Regions from separate parts of the Streptomyces sp. NPDC016845 genome, predicted to be linked through region 1. Evidence: riboswitches for the same ligand, from Rfam matches in the RefSeq annotation. Region 1 holds a riboswitch; each other region holds the start of a gene.
What was found. Region 1 has a riboswitch for thiamine pyrophosphate ahead of ACH4RC_RS32320 (thiamine ABC transporter substrate binding subunit). Riboswitches for the same ligand answer to the same signal wherever they lie in the genome.
Positions count from the first base shown of each region.

Region 2: linked by a shared signal. The riboswitch ahead of thiC (phosphomethylpyrimidine synthase ThiC) and the one ahead of ACH4RC_RS32320 (thiamine ABC transporter substrate binding subunit) in region 1 are both predicted to bind thiamine pyrophosphate.
Region 3: linked by a shared signal. The riboswitch ahead of ACH4RC_RS31245 (purine-cytosine permease family protein) and the one ahead of ACH4RC_RS32320 (thiamine ABC transporter substrate binding subunit) in region 1 are both predicted to bind thiamine pyrophosphate.

Region 1 is NZ_JBIRPI010000019.1:108,528-115,606, reverse strand. Features, by position in the region: gene ACH4RC_RS32340 (LAETG motif-containing sortase-dependent surface protein) at 1-540, shown strand, start outside; gene ACH4RC_RS32335 (maleylpyruvate isomerase N-terminal domain-containing protein) at 614-1,426, opposite strand; gene ACH4RC_RS32330 (ABC transporter ATP-binding protein) at 1,436-2,485, opposite strand; gene ACH4RC_RS32325 (ABC transporter permease) at 2,486-4,192, opposite strand; gene ACH4RC_RS32320 (thiamine ABC transporter substrate binding subunit) at 4,168-5,250, opposite strand; TPP riboswitch at 5,330-5,449, opposite strand; gene rlmN (23S rRNA (adenine(2503)-C(2))-methyltransferase RlmN) at 5,480-6,586, opposite strand; gene ACH4RC_RS32310 (hypothetical protein) at 7,033-7,079, shown strand, end outside.
Region 2 is NZ_JBIRPI010000005.1:454,523-461,601, forward strand. Features, by position in the region: gene ACH4RC_RS17955 (DUF5326 family protein) at 1-37, shown strand, start outside; gene ACH4RC_RS17960 (IclR family transcriptional regulator) at 216-986, shown strand; gene ACH4RC_RS17965 (SsgA family sporulation/cell division regulator) at 1,087-1,551, shown strand; gene ACH4RC_RS17970 (YibE/F family protein) at 1,615-2,976, opposite strand; TPP riboswitch at 3,048-3,212, shown strand; gene thiC (phosphomethylpyrimidine synthase ThiC) at 3,205-4,983, shown strand; gene ACH4RC_RS17980 (hypothetical protein) at 5,049-5,933, opposite strand; gene ACH4RC_RS17985 (metallophosphoesterase) at 6,113-7,079, opposite strand, start outside.
Region 3 is NZ_JBIRPI010000018.1:71,140-78,218, reverse strand. Features, by position in the region: gene ACH4RC_RS31260 (hypothetical protein) at 1-338, opposite strand, end outside; gene ACH4RC_RS31255 (sensor histidine kinase) at 477-2,432, opposite strand; gene ACH4RC_RS31250 (response regulator transcription factor) at 2,419-3,126, opposite strand; gene ACH4RC_RS31245 (purine-cytosine permease family protein) at 3,181-4,599, opposite strand; TPP riboswitch at 4,597-4,696, opposite strand; gene ACH4RC_RS31240 (aspartate/glutamate racemase family protein) at 4,725-5,426, shown strand; gene ACH4RC_RS31235 (hypothetical protein) at 5,437-5,853, opposite strand; gene ACH4RC_RS31230 (DUF4097 family beta strand repeat-containing protein) at 6,020-6,784, shown strand; gene ACH4RC_RS31225 (alanine--tRNA ligase-related protein) at 6,728-7,079, opposite strand, start outside.

The sequences.
Region 1 (7,079 bases):
GTCATCACCGTCACGGACGTCGACGCCTCCGGCACGCCGGCGACCGTCACGCTCTTCGACGCGGCCGGCAAGGACCTCGGCAGCCAGGTCGTGAAGGGCACCCGCGAGGGCGCCACCATCACGTTCGAGCAGAACTGGGCGCCGAACACGCAGTACCGCGTCCACGTGAAGACCGACAAGTACGACGTCGACGACGACATCAAGGGTGGCGTCACCACCCCGGGGACGGCCTGCGCCACCGAGAAGCCGACCCCGCCGGTCACCGAGAAGCCGACCCCGCCGGTCACTGAGAAGCCGACCCCGGCCCCGGAGACCTCGACACCGGTCGAGTCCGCCACGCCGGCCCCGTCGGCCCCTGAGACCGAGTCCGCCGCGGCCCCGGCCCCGGACAACTCGGCCTCCCCGGCCGGTGGTTCGGACCTCGCCGAGACCGGCGCCAGCAGCAACACCGGCCTGTTCGCCGGCATCGCGGCGGCGCTCGTCGTCGCCGGTGGCGGTGTGGTCTTCGCCCTGCGCAAGCGCGGCGCGGCCCAGAACTAGCAGTACGGGAGGGGCCGTACGGGGCATGCGCCTCGTACGGCCCCTCCCGCATGCCGGGAGCCGGTGCCCGGGCTCAGCCGAACGTGGCCCGCTCCAGCCAGAAGTCGAGCAGCGCGCGGTCACCGAGCACCTCGACCCGCCCGGAGTCCAGGGGCTGCCGCCGGTAGAACGCGAGCAGCAGATCGGTCATCGGGCCGCGCAGGGCCACATCGGCCCTGGCGTGCTCGCGCCGCCAGACGATCCCCTCGTCGCCCAGCTCGATCAGCCACTCGGCGGCCGACTCCGGTGCCGCGTCGGTCGCGTGCAGATGCAGGGTGCGGCCGCCGGCCTTCAGCTCCTGTGCCGAGTCCCGGGCGTCTATGTCCTGCACGTAGCGCACGATCCGCAGCCATTCGTCTATCGCGTCGGCGGCGATCTCGGGCGCCACGTCGTAGTCGGCCTTGGCCGCGAGCGCCGCGTCCGCCCGGTGGACCACCGTCTCGTGCACCATCCGGCGGGCCCAGAAACCGGAATCATGCTGCCAGGCCCAGCTCCAGCAGGCGGTGTCGGGCCCCGCCGCGCGCAGGGTGTCCGCGAGGCGCCGGGCCCCGTCGGCGAGCCAGGCGCCGAGCGTCGCGGGGTCGTCGTCGGCCGGGGCGCGGTCCGGCAGGTCGTCCTCGTCCAGCCCCTCGATCGCCCGGGTGCGCACCATCGCCTCGGCCCAGCGGTGGGCGCGGCCCACATGCCCGACGAGCTCGCGCAGGGTCCAGTCGGGACAGGTCGGTACGGTCACGGCGAGGTCGGCGCCGTCCAGATGCCCCCTCAACAGGTCGCTCTGCGCGATGATCTCGGCGCAGAAGCGGTCGTGGGAGAGCGCGCTTTCAGGGGTCCGCGCGGGTGTCGTCATGCGCCGACCCTACGTAGCCGGTCCCCCGCCCAGCACCACAATTTCGGCGGCGTCGAAGGCCACCCCGACCTCGGCACCCTGCTCGGGCGCCTCCCGCAGCGCGCACGCCGCCTCGAGCCGGGGCGCGTCCTCGGGCTGAAGATGCAGCGCCACGTGCGTCCCGCGGAAGGTGCGGGCGGCGACGGTGCAGGTCAACTGGGCATCGGCGGCGTCGACAAGCCGTACGCCCGTGGGCCGTACGAGGATCTTGCCGGGGCCCTGCGACGCCCCCGGCGGGACCGGCACCTTGCCCCACGGGGTGTCCGCGGCGTCGCCCGAGACCGAGACGGTCGCCTCGACGACATTGTCGAAGCCGAGGAAACGGGCCACGAACTCGTCGGCCGGATGCCGCCACACGTCGAGCGGCGTGCCGGACTGGGCGATGCGCCCGTCCCGCATGACGACGACCCGGTCCGCGAGCGCGAACGCCTCGCCCTGGTCGTGCGTGACGGCGAGCACGGTGGTGCCCAACTCACCGAACAACTGGCGCAGTTCGACGACGAGGCGCTCGCGCAGCGACCGGTCGAGCTGGCCGAGCGGCTCGTCGAGCATGAGGAGGCGGGGCCGGGGCGCGAGCGCGCGGGCGAGCGCGACGCGCTGCTGCTCACCGCCGGAGAGCGCACCGACGGCCCGCTCGGCGGCGCCGGGCAGCCCGACGAGGTCGAGCAACTCCTGTACTCGCCCCCGCTGTTCGGCCCTACCGGCGCCGTGCATCCGCAGCCCGAACGCGACATTGCCGCCCACGTCCCGCTGCGGGAACAACTGGTGGTCCTGGAACATCAGGCCCACGCCCCGCTTGTGCGCGGGCACGCCGGCCTGATCGCGCCCACCGAGGAGAACCCGTCCGGAATCGAGGTGCTGAAGCCCGGCGACGACCCGGAGCAGCGTCGACTTCCCGCTCCCGCTCGGCCCGAGCACGCAGACGATCTCGTGCTCGGCGACCTCCAGGTCCACGCGGTCGAGCGCGGCGCGCCCCCCGAACCGTACGGTCGCGTCGTCCAGTGCGAGCATGGCCGCCATTCAGAACTCCCCGGTCGTGGCCCGCGCGGGCCGCATGCGTTCGAGCAGCAGCAGAGAGACGGCGCAGACGATCATCAGGACCGTCGAGAGGGCCATCGCCTGCCCGTAGTTGAGGTCACCGGCGCGGCCGAGCAGCCGCGCCACGGCGACCGGCAGCGTCGGGTTGTCGGGCCGCGCGATGAACACCGTCGCCCCGAACTCGCCGAGGGACACGGCGAACGCGAACCCGGCCGCGACGAGCAGCGCCCGCCGTACCATCGGCAGGTCCACCTCCCGCCACGCCCGCAGCGGCGAGGCGCCGAGCACGGCCGCGGCCTCCCGCAGCCGCCCGTCCACGGCGCGCAGGACCGGCAGCATCGTCCGTACGACGAAGGGCACGCCGACGAGCGCCTGCGCGAGCGGCACCAGGATCCAGGAGGCGCGCAGGTCGAGCGGGGGCTTGTCGAGCGTGATGAGGAACCCGAACCCGACCGTCACCGCGGACACGCCGAGCGGCAGCATCAGCAGCGCGTCGAACCCGCGCACGAGGCGGCCCGCGCGCCGGGTCAGCGCGGCGGCGGCGAGTCCGCCGATGAGGAGAGCGATCCCGGTGGCGGCGAGCGCGTACTCCAGGGAGTTCCGGATCGCGTTGATCGGCGGTACGAGGAAGGTGCCGCCGTCGGAGTCGGTGAGCGCCCGGTAGTACGCGAACCCGTAGCCGCCCGGCGCGTCGAGCGAGCGCTGGACGAGCACGCCGAGCGGCAGCAGGATCAGCACGGCGACGGTCGCGAGCACTCCGGCGAGCAGCGCCCACTGCCCGGCTCCGCGCGGCTTGCGCGCCGTGTGCGCCGCGTCGACGAGCCGCAGTGTGCTCTCACGCCGGCGCACGCTCCAGGCGTGCACTCCGAGGATCAGCCCCACCGCCACGAACTGCACGATCGTGAGGACGGCCGCCGTCGACAGGTCGAAGATCTGCGCGGTCTGCCGGAAGATCTCGACCTCCAGCGTCGAGTAGCCCGGCCCGCCGAGGATCTGCACGACCCCGAACGACGTGAAGGTGAACAGGAAGACCATCAGGCCCGCCGCCGCCACGGCCGGTCCGAGCGCGGGCAGCGTCACCCGCCGCCAGGCCGCGAACCGCGAGGCGCCGAGCATCCGCGCGGCCTCCTCCTGCCGCGGATCGAGCTGCGCCCAGAGCCCGCCGACAGTCCGTACGACGACCGCGTAGTTGAAGAAGACATGCGCGACGAGAATGGCCCATACGGTGGTGTCGAGCCGCACACCCCACAGCTCGTCGAGGAGCCCGCCCCGCCCGACCAGGGCCAGGAACGCCGTCCCGACGACGACGGTCGGCAGCACGAACGGCACGGTGACGATCGCCCGCAGCACCTGCTTGCCGGGGAAGTCGAGCCGCGCGAACACGTACGCGCCGGGCAACGCGATCAGCAACGTGAGAGCGGTCGACGCCAGCGCCTGCCACACCGTGAACCACAGGACGTGCCGGATGTCCGGCTCCCTCAGCACGTCCCCGATCCGCCCGAACTGCCAGGCACCGCCGACGAGCAGCCCGCGCCGGACGATGGCGACGACCGGATAGGCGAAGAAGACGGCGAAGAACACGACGGGCACGACCATGAGGCCGAGGCGCGCGGCGTCCCCGGAGGGACGAACGCGGGATGCCGTCCGGGCTTTCGCCGGTGCGGCTACTTCCTTACGAGGGAGGTCCACGACTTGACCCAGCTGTCACGGTTGTCGGCGATCTTGCGCGGGCTGAGGGTCTCGGGGTCGTCGACGCGCACGGCGTACTTGGTGTAGTCGGCGGGCGCGGTGGCGTCCTCGGTCACCGGGTCGACGAACATGTTGAGCGGCATGTCCTGCTGGAACTCCTTCGAGATGAGGAAGTCGAGCAGCGCCTGACCGCCCTTCTCGTTCTTCGCCCCGTCGAGCAGCCCGGCGAACTCGACCTGCCGGAAGCACGTCCCGGTGGCGACGCCGACCGGTGACGTCTTCGGCTGCGGGTCGGCGTAGATCGCCTCGGCGGGCGGCGAGGACGCGTACGACACGACGAGCGGCCGGTCGCCACCGGCCTTCTTGCCGCCGGCGCTGCCGCTGAACTCCTCGTTGTACGCCTGGTCCCAGCCGTCGACGACCTTCACCCCGTTGGCCACGAGCTTCTTCCAGTAGCCCTGCCAGCCGTCGTCGCCGTACCGCGCGGCGGACCCGAGCACGAAGCCGAGACCGGGCGAGGAGGTGGCCGCGTTCTCGGTGACGAGCAGGTTCCTGTACGCGGGCTCGGCGAGATCGGCGAAGGAGGAGGGTGGCGTCAGCTTGTGCTGCTCGAAGTACTTCTTGTCGTAGTTGACGCAGATGTCGCCGGTGTCGACGGGCGTGACGCGATGCTTCCCGGCGTCGAGCTGATAGGCCTTCTTCACCTTGTCGAGGCCCTTGGCCTCGTAGGACGCGAAGACGTCATTGTCGAGCGCCCGGGACAGCAGGGTGTTGTCGACGCCGAAGAAGACGTCGCCCTGCGGATTGCCCTTGGACAGGATCGCCTTGTTGACGGCCTGCCCGGCGTCACCGTCCTCCAGGACCTTCACCTTGTACCCGGACTCCTTCTCGAAGTCCTTCAGTACGTTCTTGGAGACGGCCCAGGAGTCATGGCTGACGAGGGTGACGGTCCTGGAGTCACCGGAGCCGCCGTCGCCGGACGACCCGCAGGCGGCGAGGGCGACGAGGCCGACGCCGACGGCCATGGCCAGGCACGTCTTCTTGCTGATGGTGCTCATTCGAATTCCTCCTGGAATGACCAGGAGAAGACGCGGCCCTGCCCGGAGCCTTCGCAGGTCTCCGAGCAGGGCGCAACAGCATGAGTGATGACCGAACTTCCTACCCGGAATGACCCGGGCGAGGTTCAGAGGGTCTGCGGCCTGCGGTATGGAACCGGTGCCGCACTCTCAGCGCTGTGGCGCTCCCCTGTCGGAATATGCAGATGTGGTTGGTACCGCTCGGCCCAGGCTACCGCTCGGTCGCGGCGAGCTGACCGCACGCCCCGTCGATCTCCTGGCCACGGGTGTCCCGGACGGTGACGGGCACCCCGTGCGCCGCGATCGCCTCGACGAACGCCTTCTCGTCCTCGGGCCGCGACGCGGTCCACTTCGACCCCGGCGTCGGGTTCAGCGGAATGAGATTGACGTGCACCGGCTTGCCCCGCAGCAGCCGGCCGAGCCGGTCACCGCGCCAGGCCTGGTCGTTGATGTCACGGATGAGCGCGTACTCGATCGACAGCCGGCGCCCCGACTTGGCGGCGTACTCCCATCCGGCGTCGAGGACCTCACGCACCTTCCACCGGGTGTTGACCGGTACGAGGGTGTCGCGCAGCTCGTCGTCGGGCGCGTGCAGCGAGATGGCGAGGCGGCACTTGAAGCCCTCGTCGGCGAACCGGTTGATCGCCGGGACGAGCCCGACGGTCGACACGGTGATGCCGCGCTGGGAGAGCCCGAGCCCGTCCGGCTCGGGGTCGGTCAGGGCGCGGATGGCGCCGACGACCCGCTTGTAGTTGGCGAGCGGCTCGCCCATCCCCATGAAGACGATGTTGCTGAGCCGGGCCGGCCCGCCGGGGATCTCCCCGTCCCTGAGCGCCCGCATCCCGTCCACGATCTGGTGCACGATCTCACCGGTCGACAGGTTCCGGTCGAGCCCGGCCTGTCCGGTGGCGCAGAACGGGCAGTTCATCCCGCAGCCGGCTTGCGACGAGATGCACATGGTGACCCGGTCCGGGTAGCGCATGAGCACCGACTCGACGAGCGTCCCGTCGAACAGCCGCCACAGCGTCTTGCGGGTGGTGTCCTGGTCGGTCGACAGGTGCCGCACGACGCTCATCAGCTCGGGCAGCAGCGCCTCCCGCAGCTTCTCGCGCGAACCGGCGGGGATGTCGGTCCACTCCGCGGGGTCGTGCGCGTACCGCGCGAAGTAGTGCTGCGACAGCTGCTTGGCGCGAAACGGCTTCTCACCGATCGCGGCAACAGCCTCCTTCCGCTCAGCGGGCGAAAGGTCGGCGAGGTGCCGCGGCGGCTTCTTGGCTCCGCGGGGGGCGACGAAAGTGAGTTCTCCGGGCTTAGGCATGGCTCTACCAGTGTCGCAGACGGATGGGCGTGACCTGGGGTCGTCGGGTAGGACCCCTGTCACTGTTGGTCGCCGCTGGTCGCTGTCGAGCGGCCTCGGACGGCCCAGAGACGGCCCGAGAGGACAGATCGAACAGCTATATCCAGCGGGGACGCGCCCACCTCACTCCAGCATCGCCACCACCTGTCACAAGTTAGTTACCTGATCTACTATCTATGCAGACTGCCCACATAAACACATTTCAGCACTTCGGTCACCCCACACAGGAATTCGGACACGCGGAGCACGATGTGGCTAGATGGCGGCGACAGCGCCGAACCGCAAGGCAGAGCGCAAGAACAGAGCGGACCTCAAAGCGCTTTGACGAACTGGAAGTTCTTCGTAATAAAGCAACTCGACGCTCAAGCGCCCTAGCTAACATCCCGGCCTACGCAGGTGCAGCCGTCGTGCTTCTCGTGATCGTGAAGATAGCAATTGTGTCGCATGGCGTTCC
Region 2 (7,079 bases), on a different contig from region 1:
GTTCATGGCGGGCTCGTCATCGCGCAGCGACTGGTGAGCATCGGCGGGACGCGGCGCTCCGTTCGTTGCAGGGTGCGACGGTTCGCTGAACCGGGGGAAGTTTCTGTTCAGGGCCCGTACCGAGTGGCGGCCAAGGGTTAAAGTCCGGATTCCGATGCCTCCTATCCCCGCGAGTTCAAGGCCGCGGGGGGACGCACGCGTACCGGGAGTGAACCTTGGCCGATCCCGCATCCGCGGCCCCGCAGACGCTCATCGGCTCCGTCCAGCGCGCCATGCGGCTGCTCGAGGCGGTCGCCGCCCACGACGAGGGGGCTCCCGCCAAGCAGCTCGCCCGGGAGGCCGGAGTCGCCCTCCCCACCGCGTACCACCTGCTGCGCACGCTGGCCCATGAGGGCTATCTCCGCAAGGACCGGGGCGTCTTCCTGTTCGGGGACGCGGTCGAGCGGCTGAGCAGCAGCGGAGCCCAGCAGAATCGTCGCGGCATGATCACCGACGCGCTGCGCCACTGGCGGGACGCGCTCGGTGTGCCCGTCTACTTCGCCATCTATCGCGGCGGCGAGATCGAGATCGTCGCCGTCGCCGACACTCCGGCCACTCCGGCCGTCGAGGAGTGGGCCGACTTCGCCGAGACCGGACACGCCCACGCGATCGGCCAGTGCCTGCTCTCCCAGCTCGGCGAGGAGGCCCGCCGGGACCACCTCGACCGCCATCCGGCCCGCGCCATCACCCCGTACTCGGTACGGGACGACCGGACCCTGCTCCGCAAGCTGCGCACCGTGGAACGGATGGAGCCGGTCATCGAGCGGCAGGAGTACGCGCTGGGCACGGCCTGCGCCGCGTTCCCGGTCACCATCGGTTCGACCGCCGCGACGGTGGCCGTCTCCCTCCCCTCGCACCAGGCGGACAGATTGCTGCCCCTCGCACGTCGATTGCAGGACGAGATCGGCAACCTCGTAGGGACACTCGCCTTCTCTATCAGCATCTGAAAACTCACTCCTTGTAATCCCCTGTGTACGTTGAGCAAGATGCCAGCAGCGTCAGGAAGGTCATTCCTGGCCAATCGACGGCAAATTGACGGGGTAGGCGATGCGCGAGTCGGTACAAGCAGTGCAAGCAGAGGTCATGATGAGCTTCCTCGTCTCCGAGGAGCTCTCGTTCCGTATCCCGGTGGAGCTCCAGTACGAGGCCGCCGATCCGTACGCGGTGCGGCTCACCTTCCATCTCCCCGGTGACGCCCCCGTGACCTGGGCGTTCGGCCGGGAACTCCTTGTCGACGGGGTCAACGGGGCGACCGGTGACGGCGATGTCCGGATCCTGCCCGTGGAGAACGCCGGAGGCGGCACCGACGAACTGCCGGTGGAGGTGCACATCCGGCTCCAAGTGGGCGGCGACCACGCGCTGTTCCGGGCCGGTGTCGCCCCCCTCATCGCGTTCCTCGACCGTACGGACAAGCTCGTCCCACTCGGCCAGGAACAGGCCCTGGGCGACTACGAGGCCGAACTCGACGAGGCGCTGGACCGGATCCTCGCCGAGGAGCAGAACGCGGGCTGAACGCTCGCCGGTCGACGACGTGATGTCTGTGCGGCGCGGTGCACCCGAGCCGTTCCGCGCTGCTCAGCGCTTGCGTCGTCGGCCCCCGCCGCCACGTCCCGGAGCAGTCCGCGCGGGCTTGCCGGGCATCGGACGGTCGGCGGAGACCACCAGCGCGGCCAGCGCGGTGGTCACCGGCACCGCCGCCACCAGGCCGATCGAACCGACGAGCGTGCGCACGATCTCCTCGGCGACCAGCTCACTGTTGGCCACGTCGACGACGCTGCTCTGCGCGATCGAGAACAGCAGGAGCAGCGGCAGCGCCGCGCCCGCGTACGCGAGGACCAGGGTGTTGACGACGGACGCGATGTGATCGCGGCCGATCCGGATGCCGGCCCGGTACAGGCCGCGCCAGCCCATCGTCGGATTGGCCTCGTGCAGCTCCCACACCGCCGACGTCTGTGTGACCGTCACGTCGTCCAGGACGCCGAGCGAACCGATGATGACTCCGGCGAGCAGCAGACCGCTCATGTCGATGTCCGGGTACAGGCCGTGGATCAGGCCGGTGTTGTCGTCCGTGTTGCCCGTCAGGGCGGCCCAGCCGATGAAGAGCGACCCCAACAGGCCGATGAGCAGCAGCGACACGAGAGTGCCCAGAACGGCGACCGACGTTCGGGCTGTCAGGCCGTGGCACGTGTAGAGCGCGATCAGCATGATCGCGCTGGCCCCGACGACCGCTACGACCAACGGGTTCGAGCCCTGGAGGATCGCCGGGAGGATGAACAGCGTCAGCACCAGGAAGCTGATTGTGAGCGCGACCAGTGCCATGACGCCGCGCATGCGGCCCACTGCCACGACGACCAAGGCGAAGATCCCGGCAAGGAGCGCCATAGGGATCTTGCGGTTCACATCGGTGACAGAGTACTGCAACTCCTCGGGGGCGTCCGGCGCATAGGCGACGATCACCTTCTGGCCCTCACGCAGCTGTCGTGGCGAGTCGGGCTGCACGATCTCCGTGAACGTACGGCCCTCGTCCTTGCCGGTGTCGACCCGGATCGTCGCCTTTTCGCAGGTACCGGCGTCCGCGCTCTGTGTCGGTGTACCCGACGGGTCCTGGGTGGAGGAACCCGTCGCGTTCACGGACTTGCAGTCCACCTTGTCGACCCGGGCGACTGTGGCCTGCTGCGTCTGCCGGTCGAAGCCGACGCCGGTGCGCTCGTGATCCGGGGCCCCTCCGGGCCACAGCACCACAAGGCCGACGACGACGGCCACGGAGAACGGCACCAGGATCGCCGCGATGACCTTGCGAAGGTGCTGCGAGACGGGTGCTGCGGGGCCATGACTGTGCGAGTGGCCATGCCCGCCCGGGCCGTGCCCGGACGCTGACGGGCCCTGCCCGAGCGGGGGTTGGGGCGGCGGGGGCGGAGGCTGCTGCGTCGAGGTCACCGCCCGATCATCGCAAGAACGACAGGGGCCCTCTGTTCAACGCGTCCGAAGTGACGCTAGCGTGGGGGCACCTTTGTACACGCGGGAGCTCGGAGCACCGGGCTGAGAGGGCGCTGACCTTCGTCCATGCGTGTTTCACGTGAAACAGCGTGAAACGCCGCCGACGAACACCGCTGCGTCGACCGCCGAACCTGTTACCGGGTAATGCCGGCGTAGGGAGTAGGTCTCATGACCACAACGGACGCACGCACGCCTGCCTCCAACGGCTCGGAGCCGGAGGCCGGGAAGTCCATCGGCTGGCACAAGGGATACATCAAGGGCTCGCGCCCCGACCTCAATGTGCCGGTCCGACAGGTGCATCTCACCAATGGCCAGGCCGTCACGCTGTACGACACCTCGGGCCCGTACACCGATCCGACCGTCGACACCGATGTGCGCAGGGGGCTCGCACCGCTCCGGGAGAACTGGATCATCGCCCGCGGCGACACCGAGGAGTACGCGGGCCGCCCCGCCCGCCCCGAGGACGACGGCATCAAGCACACCTCGCCCCGCGGCGGGCTGCGCAACCTCGACGCGGTCTTCCCGGGCCGCCCCCGTCAGCCGCGCCGCAGCAGGACCGGCGAGCCGGTGACCCAACTCGCGTACGCCCGACGAGGCGAGATCACTCCGGAGATGGAGTACGTCGCCATCCGGGAGAACGTCGCGCCCGAGGTGGTCCGCGAGGAGATCGCGGCGGGCCGCGCGGTCCTGCCCGCCAACGTGAACCACCCGGAGATCGAGCCGATGATCATCGGCAAGCGGTTCCTGGTGAAGGTCAACGCCAACATCGGCAACTCCGCCGTCACCTCGTCCATCGAGGAGGAGGTGGAGAAGATGACGTGGGCGACCCGCTGGGGCGCCGACACCGTCATGGACCTTTCCACCGGCCGCAACATCCACACCACGCGCGAGTGGGTCCTGCGCAACTCCCCCGTCCCCATTGGCACAGTGCCGCTCTACCAGGCCCTCGAAAAGGTCGACGGCAAGGCCGAGGAGCTTACCTGGGAGACCTACAAGGACACCGTCATCGAGCAGGCCGAGCAAGGCGTGGACTATATGACGGTCCACGCCGGCGTCCGGCTCCCGTACGTCCCGCTGACCGCCAACCGCAAGACCGGCATCGTCTCGCGCGGCGGCTCCATCATGGCCGCTTGGTGCCTTGCGCACCACAAGGAGAGCTTCCTCTACGAGCACTTCGAGGAGCTCTGCGAGATCCTCGCCGCGTACGACGTCACGTACTCGCTCGGCGACGGGCTGCGTCCCGGCTCCATCGCGGACGCCAACGACGAGGCCCAGTTCGCCGAGCTCAGGACGCTCGGAGAGCTGAACTCGATCGCCAAGCGGCACGGCGTGCAAACCATGATCGAGGGCCCGGGCCACGTCCCGATGCACAAGATCAAGGAGAACATCGACCTTCAGCAGGAGATCTGCGAGGAGGCGCCGTTCTACACGCTCGGCCCGCTCACCACGGACGTCGCTCCGGCTTACGACCACATCACGTCCGGGATCGGCGCCGCGATGATCGCCTGGTGGGGCACGGCGATGCTCTGCTACGTCACGCCCAAGGAGCACCTCGGCCTGCCCAACCGCGACGACGTGAAGACCGGCGTCATCACGTACAAGATCGCGGCGCACGCGGCGGACCTCGCCAAGGGACATCCGGGCGCGCAGGACTGGGACGACGCGCTCTCGGACGCCCGCTTCGAGTTCCGCTGGGAGGACCAGTTCAACCTCGCACTCGACCCGGACACGGCACGGGAGTTCCACGACGAGACGCTCCCCGCCGAACCGGCGAAGACGGCGCACTTCTGCTCCATGTGCGGCCCGAAGTTCTGCTCGATGAAGATCTCGCAGGACATCCGTCGCGAGCACGGCACCACGAAGGCCGAGGTCGAGGCCGGCATGGAACAGAAGTCGAAGGAGTTCGCCGAAGCGGGCAACCGCGTCTATCTGCCGCTCGCCAACTGACCGGCGTCCACGCATGACGAAGGGCTCGGGGCCGCACCGTGCGCCCCGAGCCGTTTCTCCCCGGTTCAGTCCGGCTGGTGCTCCGGGCCTCCGAAGTCCGGGCTCGTGAAATCCGGACTGGAGAACCCGGCACGCTGCCCCGTGGCGGTGCCGCCGCCGTCGGGGCTGCTGAACCCGGGCCTGTTGTAGCCGAGCTGCGGCATGCGGTTGGCGGAGCCGCTGCCCCTGCCGCCGCTCATCGAACCGCCGCCCAGGGCGGTCCGGGCCTGGGCGTCCCGCAGGAACGGCAGGATGCCCCGCTCTAGGAGCGCCTCGGTCCAGGCCTCCCTGGCGCGCGTCACCTCCTCGTTGGCCTCGCCGTGCGCGCCTGCCTGGAGCGAGGTCGACCCGTTGCGCAGGGCGGTCAGGAGCAGGCAGACCGCGGCGACGAGGATGCCCGCCGCGGTGAGCGCGCCGAAGACCCAGCCGACGGACAGCAGGGTGCCGGCGAAGTCCGGTGGGGGGTTGAGCATCTTCAGGATGTAGCCGACCAGCAGGAAGATGGCGGCCGCGGTCCCGGCAAGGACCGGGGCGAGCACGACGGCGACCGCGGCGACACCGGGCCCTGTGGTCTCCGCGACCTCGCCCACCGTGGCGGCGAAGCCGATGGAGCTGCCGCCGCTGGACTCGGCCGAGCTGGAGGAGCCTCCTTCACGTAGCGGACGGACGGGCTGCGGAGCGGCGCGCAGCTCGTCGCGGACCTTGGTGTAGTGCTCGTACTCGGTGGCCGCCGCCGTGCTGATCAGTGCGGCGGCGTTCAGTGCCATGGTGCGCAGTTGTTCAGGGTTGAGCCGCTGGCCCACGGCGGCGAGTTCAGGCCGGTTGGGTGCGGTACGCAGCGCCTCATCGAGGATCCGCTCGAACTCGGGGCGGTCCTCGTTCAGCAAATGCGGAGCGCTGTTCATGTGCATCCCCCGATGCTCCGTAGGGCTTGGTGGCCCGCATGGTTACGAGCCGTCGGGCAGAAACGGAGGGGAGCCTGCTACGGATATGCCGATGGTAGAGCGGTCACAGCACGCGGTGACAGGGAGTTTTCGAAATTCGGCCCCCCGCGCGCCTTGCGCTCCGTTTACGGCGCCTGCCCAGGGAACTACCGGCTAAGCATGGGGAGTTGTTGGACCAGCAGCTTTCCGGCCATGGTGACGCCGCCGTCCATGGCGATGGCGAGCCCACCCGCGTAGACATGAGGCCCCTCGACGACCGGACCGCTGTCCTCACCGTCGGCGTCCTCGGTGCCGACCTCGCCGAGGAGGTACGGGATCGGGCTGTGGCCGTGCACGACGCGCGAGCCGCCGTAGGTGCCGAGGAGCTCGCGTACGGCGCCGGGGCCCGACTCCTCGTCACGGAAGGCGAAGCGCTTGGTCAGCTTGCGGAAGACGTCCCAGCACTCGTCCGCGTCGTTGCGCGTGAGGGTTTCCCGGACCGTGTCGTTGACGGCCTCGATGGAGTCGCCATAGTCCAGGTAGGCGGTGGTGTCCGAGTGCATGAGCAGGTGGTCGTCCTCGATCTCGATCGCGTCGAGCCGGGACATCCACTGCAGATGAACGTCCTGGAGGCGGTCCATGTCGGACTTCTGCCCACCGTTGAGCAACCAGGCCGCCTGGAAGGTGGCGGTGCCCGCGCCGGAGTTGACCGGCGTGTCGCCGAACCGCTTGGCGCCGAGCAGCAGCAGCTCATGGTTGCCCATGAGCGCCTTGCAGTAGCCACCCGCGGCGGCCGCCTCGGCGCTCAGCCGCATCACGAGGTCGATGACGCCGATGCCGTCGGGACCGCGGTCGGTGAAGTCGCCGAGGAACCACAGGCGCGCGTTGCCCGCCACCCAGGCGCCGTCCGCGTCGACCAGGCCCTTCTCGCGGAGCGCCGCGAGCAGCTCGTCGAGGTAGCCGTGCACGTCGCCCACGACATACAGCGGCCCCTTCTCGTCGCCGGCCCTGGGCGCCGGCGCGGCGGTCGCGGCGGTCTCCATCTGCACGGTGTCCCCCCGGTTGATGACGGGCAGGTCGCGCTCGGTCGGCGTGTAGCCGTCGGGGAACCGCTCCGCCTCGGGGGAGTCGGGG
Region 3 (7,079 bases), on a different contig from region 1:
GCGGCCACCGCGCCGCGCGGGGCCGCCGCGGCGGCCGCGCGCTTGCGCGCCTCGTCGCTGCCCGGCGCCGCCGGGGCGGGGCTCGCCTTGTCGGCCCGCTCCGCCTTCTGCGCGGCCGCCTGCTTGCGCGCGGCCTCGTCCTCGCGCGTCGTCGGCGCGGGGGACGCCTTGTCGGACTTCGCCGCGGCGGCGGCCTCGCTCGCCACCGGCTTCGGCGTCGTGTCGGAGGCGAGCGCGGCGCCGGCCGGGGCGAGCACCCCGGCGGTCACGGCCGCCGCGACGGCGGCGGTACGCACGGCGGAGCGGCGGGGCCGACGGTGGGAACCTCGGTGGGACATGGTGGGAACTCCAATTCCTGGACGGGCGCGGCCGGTCGGCGGCGCCGTGCCGACCGCCGGGCGGCGTCCGCTCCTGATCGGCAGGCCCAGGCTCGCGTGGAGTTGTGAAGAAGCTGTCAGACCGCTGTGGTCATCGCATCAGGGAGCGGCGGACGGTGTGCGTGACGGGCCCGCGACCGGCAGCCGCAGCGTGAACACCGAGCCCTCGCCCTCCGTGCTGGCCGCGGTCGCCGAACCGCCGTGCGCCTGCGCCAGTTTGCGCACGATCGACAGGCCGAGTCCGCTGCCGCCGGTGCGCCGGTTGCGGGACTTGTCCGCGCGCCAGAACCGGTCGAAGACGTACGGAAGGTCCGCGGCTGAGATGCCGCTGCCGGTGTCGGCGACCTCCACCACCACTTCCGCCCCGTCGTCGTCCGTGCGGGCCCGCAGGGTGACCGTGCCGCCGGGGCCCGTGTGGCGGATCGCGTTGGACACGAGGTTGGCGACCGCCTGGCGCAGCCGTACGGGGTCCGCCCGCAACTCCGGCAGCGGCGCGGGCGGCCGGTCCACGCCCAGCGTCACGGCGGCTGTCTCCGCGCGCACTTGGTGCGCCGTGGCCACCTGGCCGAGCAGCTCCTCCACCCGCACCGGTCGCGGGTGCAGCCGCAGGGTGTCCGCGTCGGCCGCCGCCAGGTCCTGGAGGTCGTCGATGAGGTGCTGGAGCTGCACGGCCTCTTCGAGGAGCGAGTCGATGAACGCCGGGTCGGGGTCGGCGACGCCGTCCTGTGCCGCCTCCAGCCAGCCCCGGATGGTGCTCAGCGGTGTGCGCAGCTCGTGGGCGACATCGCTGACCATCGCCTTGCGCTGCTCCTCCAGGCGGGTGCGGTGGGCCGACATGTCGTTGAACGCCGCCGCGAGCCTGCCGATCTCGTTGTCCGTCGTCACCGGTACCGGCTGTGTCTCCTGGCCGTCCTTGAGCCGCTGGGCCGCGCCGGTCAGCGCGTACAGCGGGCGGACGAGACGGGTGCCCGCGAGGACGGAGGCGCCGACGGTCAGGGCGAGGACGAGGGCGGCGACGCCCGCGATCTTCGCGGTGTTCCGGGGCGACAGGTCGAAGCCGGGGACGGTGGCGCCGCCCTGGTCGCCGATGAACAGGAGCACGGGCGCGGCGACGTACGAGGTGAGCTGTTCGCGCCGGGCCGTGCCCACGCAGGTGGCGACCGTGCGGTCGTCCTGCGCCGTCTCGGCCGGGGCCGGGGACGGGACCGGGCGCGGGGCCGCGGTGCGGGCCGCCTCCTCGGCGGCCAGCTGCTTGGCCGCCACCGCGCGCGGTCCTTGCTGCCAGGTGAGGTCGAGGGCGAGTTCGACGCGGTCGTGGTCCTGCCGCTTCAGGCAGGAGTTGGTGAGCCGGGTCAACGCGGTGAGCGCCTTGTTCTCGGTTCTGGTCGGCTCCGCGAGCGCGCCTGTCACGCACTTGTCGTAGCCGGGTTCGTCGGAGCCCGACCCGACCGGCTCGACCGTGGGGCGTCCGCTGGGGCCCACGACGAGATCGGCGGAGATGCCGAGCGAGCGCAGGCACGCCTTGTTCCGCTCGGCGATGCTGTGCAGCGTCGTCCGTTCCGCCGACGGCAGCTTGAACGGGCCGACCGCGCGCGCGTCGATGCGGTCCGCCGCCGCGTCCTGCGTGCCCGTACGGGCCGAGGCGAGCGCCGTGTCCACGGAGAGCGGGTCGACGGTCGCGGACGCCTGGGCGGGCAGGGTCGCGACGGGCGTGCGCCCGGCCGAGTCGGCGAGGGGTTCGCGGGCCTGCGTGGTCAGGGTGATGTGGCGGCCGGTGGAGTCGGCCAGGTCGCGTACGACGGTGTCGACGCCGTCCCAGCGGGGGTGCGTGGCGGCGTAGCCGAGGAGGGTGTCGTAGATCCTGGTGTCGTCGGCGAGGTTCTGGCCCTGTTCCTGCTTGATGGCGCCGGACGTGGTCTGCACGGCGAGCCAGGCCGTCGCCGCCACGGAGCAGGTGGCGACCAGGACGGAGACGCCGAGGAGCCGCCCGCGCAGGCTCTTGCGCAGCGGGGGCCGGCCCGTCCGTGGCCCTTCGGCGGTCCTACGCCGACGCATCGCGGGCGCCCTTCGCCGGGTCCGTCAGCTTGTAGCCGACGCCGAAGACGGTGAGCAGCCGGACGGGACGGCGCGGCTGTGGCTCGATCTTCTTGCGGAGGTTCATGACGTGCACGTCGACCGTGCGGTTGCTGATGTACCGGTCGAATCCGTGCAGTTCGGCGAGGAGCCGCTCCCTGCCGAAGACCCGGTCGGGTTCGGCCGCCATCGCCGCGAGCAGCCGGAACTCGCCCGGCGTGCACTCGACGGCCGCTCCGTCGACGGCCACCTCGTGCCGGTCGGGGTCGACGACGAGCGAGCCGACGGTCAGCCGCGCGGACGCCGGGCCCGCCGGGCCGCCCCGGCGCGTGCGGCGCAACAACGTCCGCACCCGTGCCATCAGCTCGCGCGGGCTGTACGGCTTGGTCATGTAGTCGTCGGCCCCGAGGTCGAGGCCGAGCAGCAGATCGTCCTCGGTGCTGCGCGCGGTCAGCATCAGGACGGGTATCTCCCGCGCCTCGGCGCGCAGCACCCGTACGACGTCGAGGCCGTCGGTCCGCGGCATCATCACATCGAGGACGAGGAGGTCGGGCTCCCTGAGCCGGACCTCCTCGATGGCCTGCCGCCCGTCCCGTACGACGGTGACGGCGTGGCCCTCACGCTCCAGGTAGCGGCGGACCAGTTCGGCCTGTTTCTCGTCGTCTTCGGCGACCATGACGTTTGCGCACACCCCGCAGATCGTAGGCGAGGGAGACGAACAGGCGTCCGGTCAGGCTCGGCGCAGCCGGAACGGGGCGTACACGAGCAGCGCCGTGCCGAACGCCACGTAGTAGCCGAGGTCCGCCCCGTGCAGCGCCTCGGCGGCCGGGCCGACGTACAGCGACGTGTTCATGAACGGGACCGTGGCGGCGAACGCGGCGAGGAAGGCGACCAGAGCGGGAAGGAACGGCTGCCGCCTCGACTCCTCCTCCGCGAGATCGACCGGGGCGCCGCCACGCGCGCGGGCGCGGGCGCGCCAGTCGACGAGGACGACCGCGACGAAGCCGGGGATCCAGTAGCCCACGAACAGGAGGACGTTCTGGAAGCGGGCGGCGGTGTCGGCGGCGTGCATCCACAGCACCAGGGGGAAGCCGAGCAGCGCGGCGAGGGCGGCGGCGAGCGGGCGGGGCAGGCGGGCGCCGATGGTCTGGAGGGCGAGCGAGCCGCTGTAGTCGTTCATGGCGTTGCTGCACAGCGCGGCGAGCGCCACGGCCAGGAGCCCGACCGAGCCCGGCACTCCGCCGCCGAGCAGGGTGTCGACGCCCTGCGCGGTCTGGTCGGTGAAGACGGAGGCGCCCCAGAGCCCGAGCGCCTGCACGGCCGTGAAGGAGACGACGACGCCGGCGAGCGTGGACCAGAACATACGGACCGGAGAGGTGGTGCGCGGCAGGTAGCGGCTGAAGTCGCCGGCGTACGGCGCCCAGGAGATGGCGAGGCTCAGCGCGATGGTGGTGGTCAGCGCGAACGCGCCCGCGCGGTCGGCCCCGTGCGCGCTGCCGTGGCCCGCCGGGGTGACGCCGGCGTCCGCGAGACGCAGCGCCAGGGCGCAGAAGGCGACCGCGAGAACGGCCGTCATCCACTGTTGCAGGCGGTGGATCGCCTCGTAGCCGAGCGCGCCGAACGCGCCCTGCGCGGCCATCATCACGAGCGCCCCGAGCCAGAACGGCCAGCCGCAGAGCCGGGCGAGCGCGTCGCCGCCGAACAGTCCGATGAGCGCGTCCCAGGCGATGGAGGACAGCCACTGCAGGGCGCCGGGGACGACGACGCTCCGGCCGAACGCGAGCCTGGCGAGCGGCAGTTGACCGGCGCCGGTGGCGCTCCCCCACGTACCCAGGTACGCGGTCGGCACGGCGCCGAGCACGGTGCCGAGGACGACGGCGGCGAGCGCGGTGGCGAAGTCGAGGCCGAGCGCGATGCCCACGGTGCCGGTGAAGACGCCGCTCATCGTCAGGTTGGGCGCGAACCACACGGTGAACAGCCGTCCGGCGCCGCCGTACCGGTGGCTCTCGGGGACGGGGGCGATGCCCCGCGACTCGGGCCGCCAGTCCCCGGGCGCGGCGGGCATCCGCCCGTCGAAGGCGGACGCGTGCGGCGGTGCGGAAGCGTGCGCGTCCGTGGGAGCGTGCGCATCCTTGGAAACATGCGGCATCGACATCGCTGACATCCCTCCGCCAGTGCTAACTGGTTCAGGTTCTACGGGTGTGATCTCAGCCCCGTCATGGCGCGGGGCACCCCGTGTCGGGCAGTACCGGAGCGCACAATACCCTGTCGCCCATGAGGACCATCGGCCTGATCGGCGGCATGAGCTGGGAGTCCACGGCCGAGTACTACCGGCTGCTCAACGAGCTGACGCGGGAGCGGCTCGGCGGACTGCACTCGGCGCGGATCGTGCTGTACTCCGTGGACTTCGCGGAGATCGAGCGGTTGCAGGTCGCGGGCGACTGGGCGGAGGCCGGCCGCGTCCTGGGCGCGGCGGCCCGGAGCCTGGAGGCGGCCGGCGCCGACCTGCTGCTCATCTGCACCAACACGATGCACAAGGTCGCCGACGAGGTGCAGGCGGTCACCTCCGTTCCGCTGCTGCACCTCGCCGACGCGACGGCGGACGCGGTGCGCGCGGCGGGCGCGAAGCGGATCGGGCTGCTCGGCACCGCGTTCACGATGGAGCAGGACTTCTACCGCGGCCGCCTCGCGGGCCACGGCCTCGACGTGCTCGTCCCGGACGAGGCGGGCCGGGCGCTCGTGCACCGCGTGATCTACGAGGAGCTGTGCCTCGGCGTCGTCCGTGACGCCTCTCGCGCCGCGTACCAGGAGGTCATCGCCGGGCTCGTGGCCGCGGGCGCGGAGGGTGTCGTCCTGGGCTGTACGGAGATCGAGCTGCTGATCGGCGCGGAGGACAGCCCGGTCCCCGTCTTCCCGACGGCGCGGCTGCACGCGGAGGCGGCCGTGCGGGAGGCGCTGCGCGACGGTATGTCCTGAGCTCTCCGGCTCAGGGCGCCGGTTCTCCCAGCTCCTCCGGGGCCGCCGGGTGGAGAGCCTCGACGGCGTTGGTGACGGTGGCGTGGACGCCGCCCGTGAGCCGGTCCGCTCCGGCGGCGCGCAGCGCGGAGCGCGCGGCGGCGGTCGCCACGAGCGCGACGGAGCCGCCGTCCGGCGCCCTCTCCGCCTCCAGGCCCGTCTTGACGAACTGCCGCACCGCGCCGGCCGTGCAGCGCTCGACGCCCAGGAAGTCCACCGCGAAGAGCCGCTGCCCGGTGCGTGCCATGCGCGCGAGCAGACCGCACAGCCCGGCCGCCACCGCGTCGTCGAACGTCCCGGCGTCGTCGAACGCCCCGGCGACGTCGAACGCCCCGGCGACGTCGACGACCAGGACGTCACCGGCGGCCCACCGCGCCGGGAAGGTCACCCGCGCTCGCTCCATCTCGGTCCCTCGGTCCTCGGGCCGCGCATCGGCGGCGGCTCGTGTGCGGGGCGCCTACCCCGGCCCGCACACCGCACGCCCCCCATCATGCGGCGCACCGGAAGCTCCGGGACAGGCGCTTGCCGTGCCCGGTGCGGGGCAAGCGGCCGGAATGAGAGCAGCGACGAATCCCTCCGTCCGGCGCCTGGCGGCCGCGGCGATCGGCCTTGCGATGGTTCCCGCCCTCATGGGGTGCGGTGGAGACGACGGGGACGGTCGGGGGACGGCACCCGGTGCCGCGTCGGCCGCGTCCGGCCTCCGGCTGACGATCACCACGGACAACGGGGTGCGGCTGCGGCCCACCGACGGCGACGAGGTCGGCGTCGACCAGGCCGTCGCCCACCACTGGTCGCGCCACGACGGCGCCCGCGTCCTCGACCTGAACTGCCGCGACCAGGAGGGGTCCGGCCGGCCGTGTCCGCGCATGCCGGAGATCGACGTTCCCGCGGGCATCGCCGTGACCGTCACCGCCCGCAACGCCGGTATCGACGCCGCGGGCCTGAGCGGCCCTCTCGACCTGACCACCGTCAACGGTGATGTCACGGTGGCCGATTCCGGCGCGGACGACGCGTCACTGCGCCTCGTGACCCGCAACGGCTCGGTGCACACCACGTCCGTACGCGCCTCGGCGCTCGGCGTGCGGACGGTCAACGGCGATGTCACGCTCGACTGCGCCACGGCCCCGCGCCGGGTGTCGGCGCGGACCGTGAACGGCTCGGTGGACGTCGCCGTGCCGCACGACGCCCCCGGCTACCGGGTGGACGCCACGACGGACAACGGGCGTCCCGCGATCACCCTCCCCGACGCCGCGGGCGGTTCTTCACGCACGATGACGCTGGCGACCGTCAACGGCGACGTACGGGCCGACCGCCTCTAGATCTCCGCCGCCCTGGATCTCCTTCGGCCGCAGGCTCAGCACGAGGTCGCGTGGCAGACCGTGCGTGTCGTGCAGATAGTGCAGGTCCTCCTCGTCGAGCGGACCCTGGAAGCGTGGCCGAGCGAGCACCTGGCGGCCGCGGGTCAGGAGCCGCCCGAAGCGGCGCTCCTCGTCGAGGAGCACCCGCCGCACCTCGTCCGGGTCCGTCGTCTGCCGGAAGTGGTCCAGGGTGTGGTGCACCAACTCCTGCGGGAGAGCGCCGAGTTGGCGCGTGGAGTCGTCGCGCCACAGCACG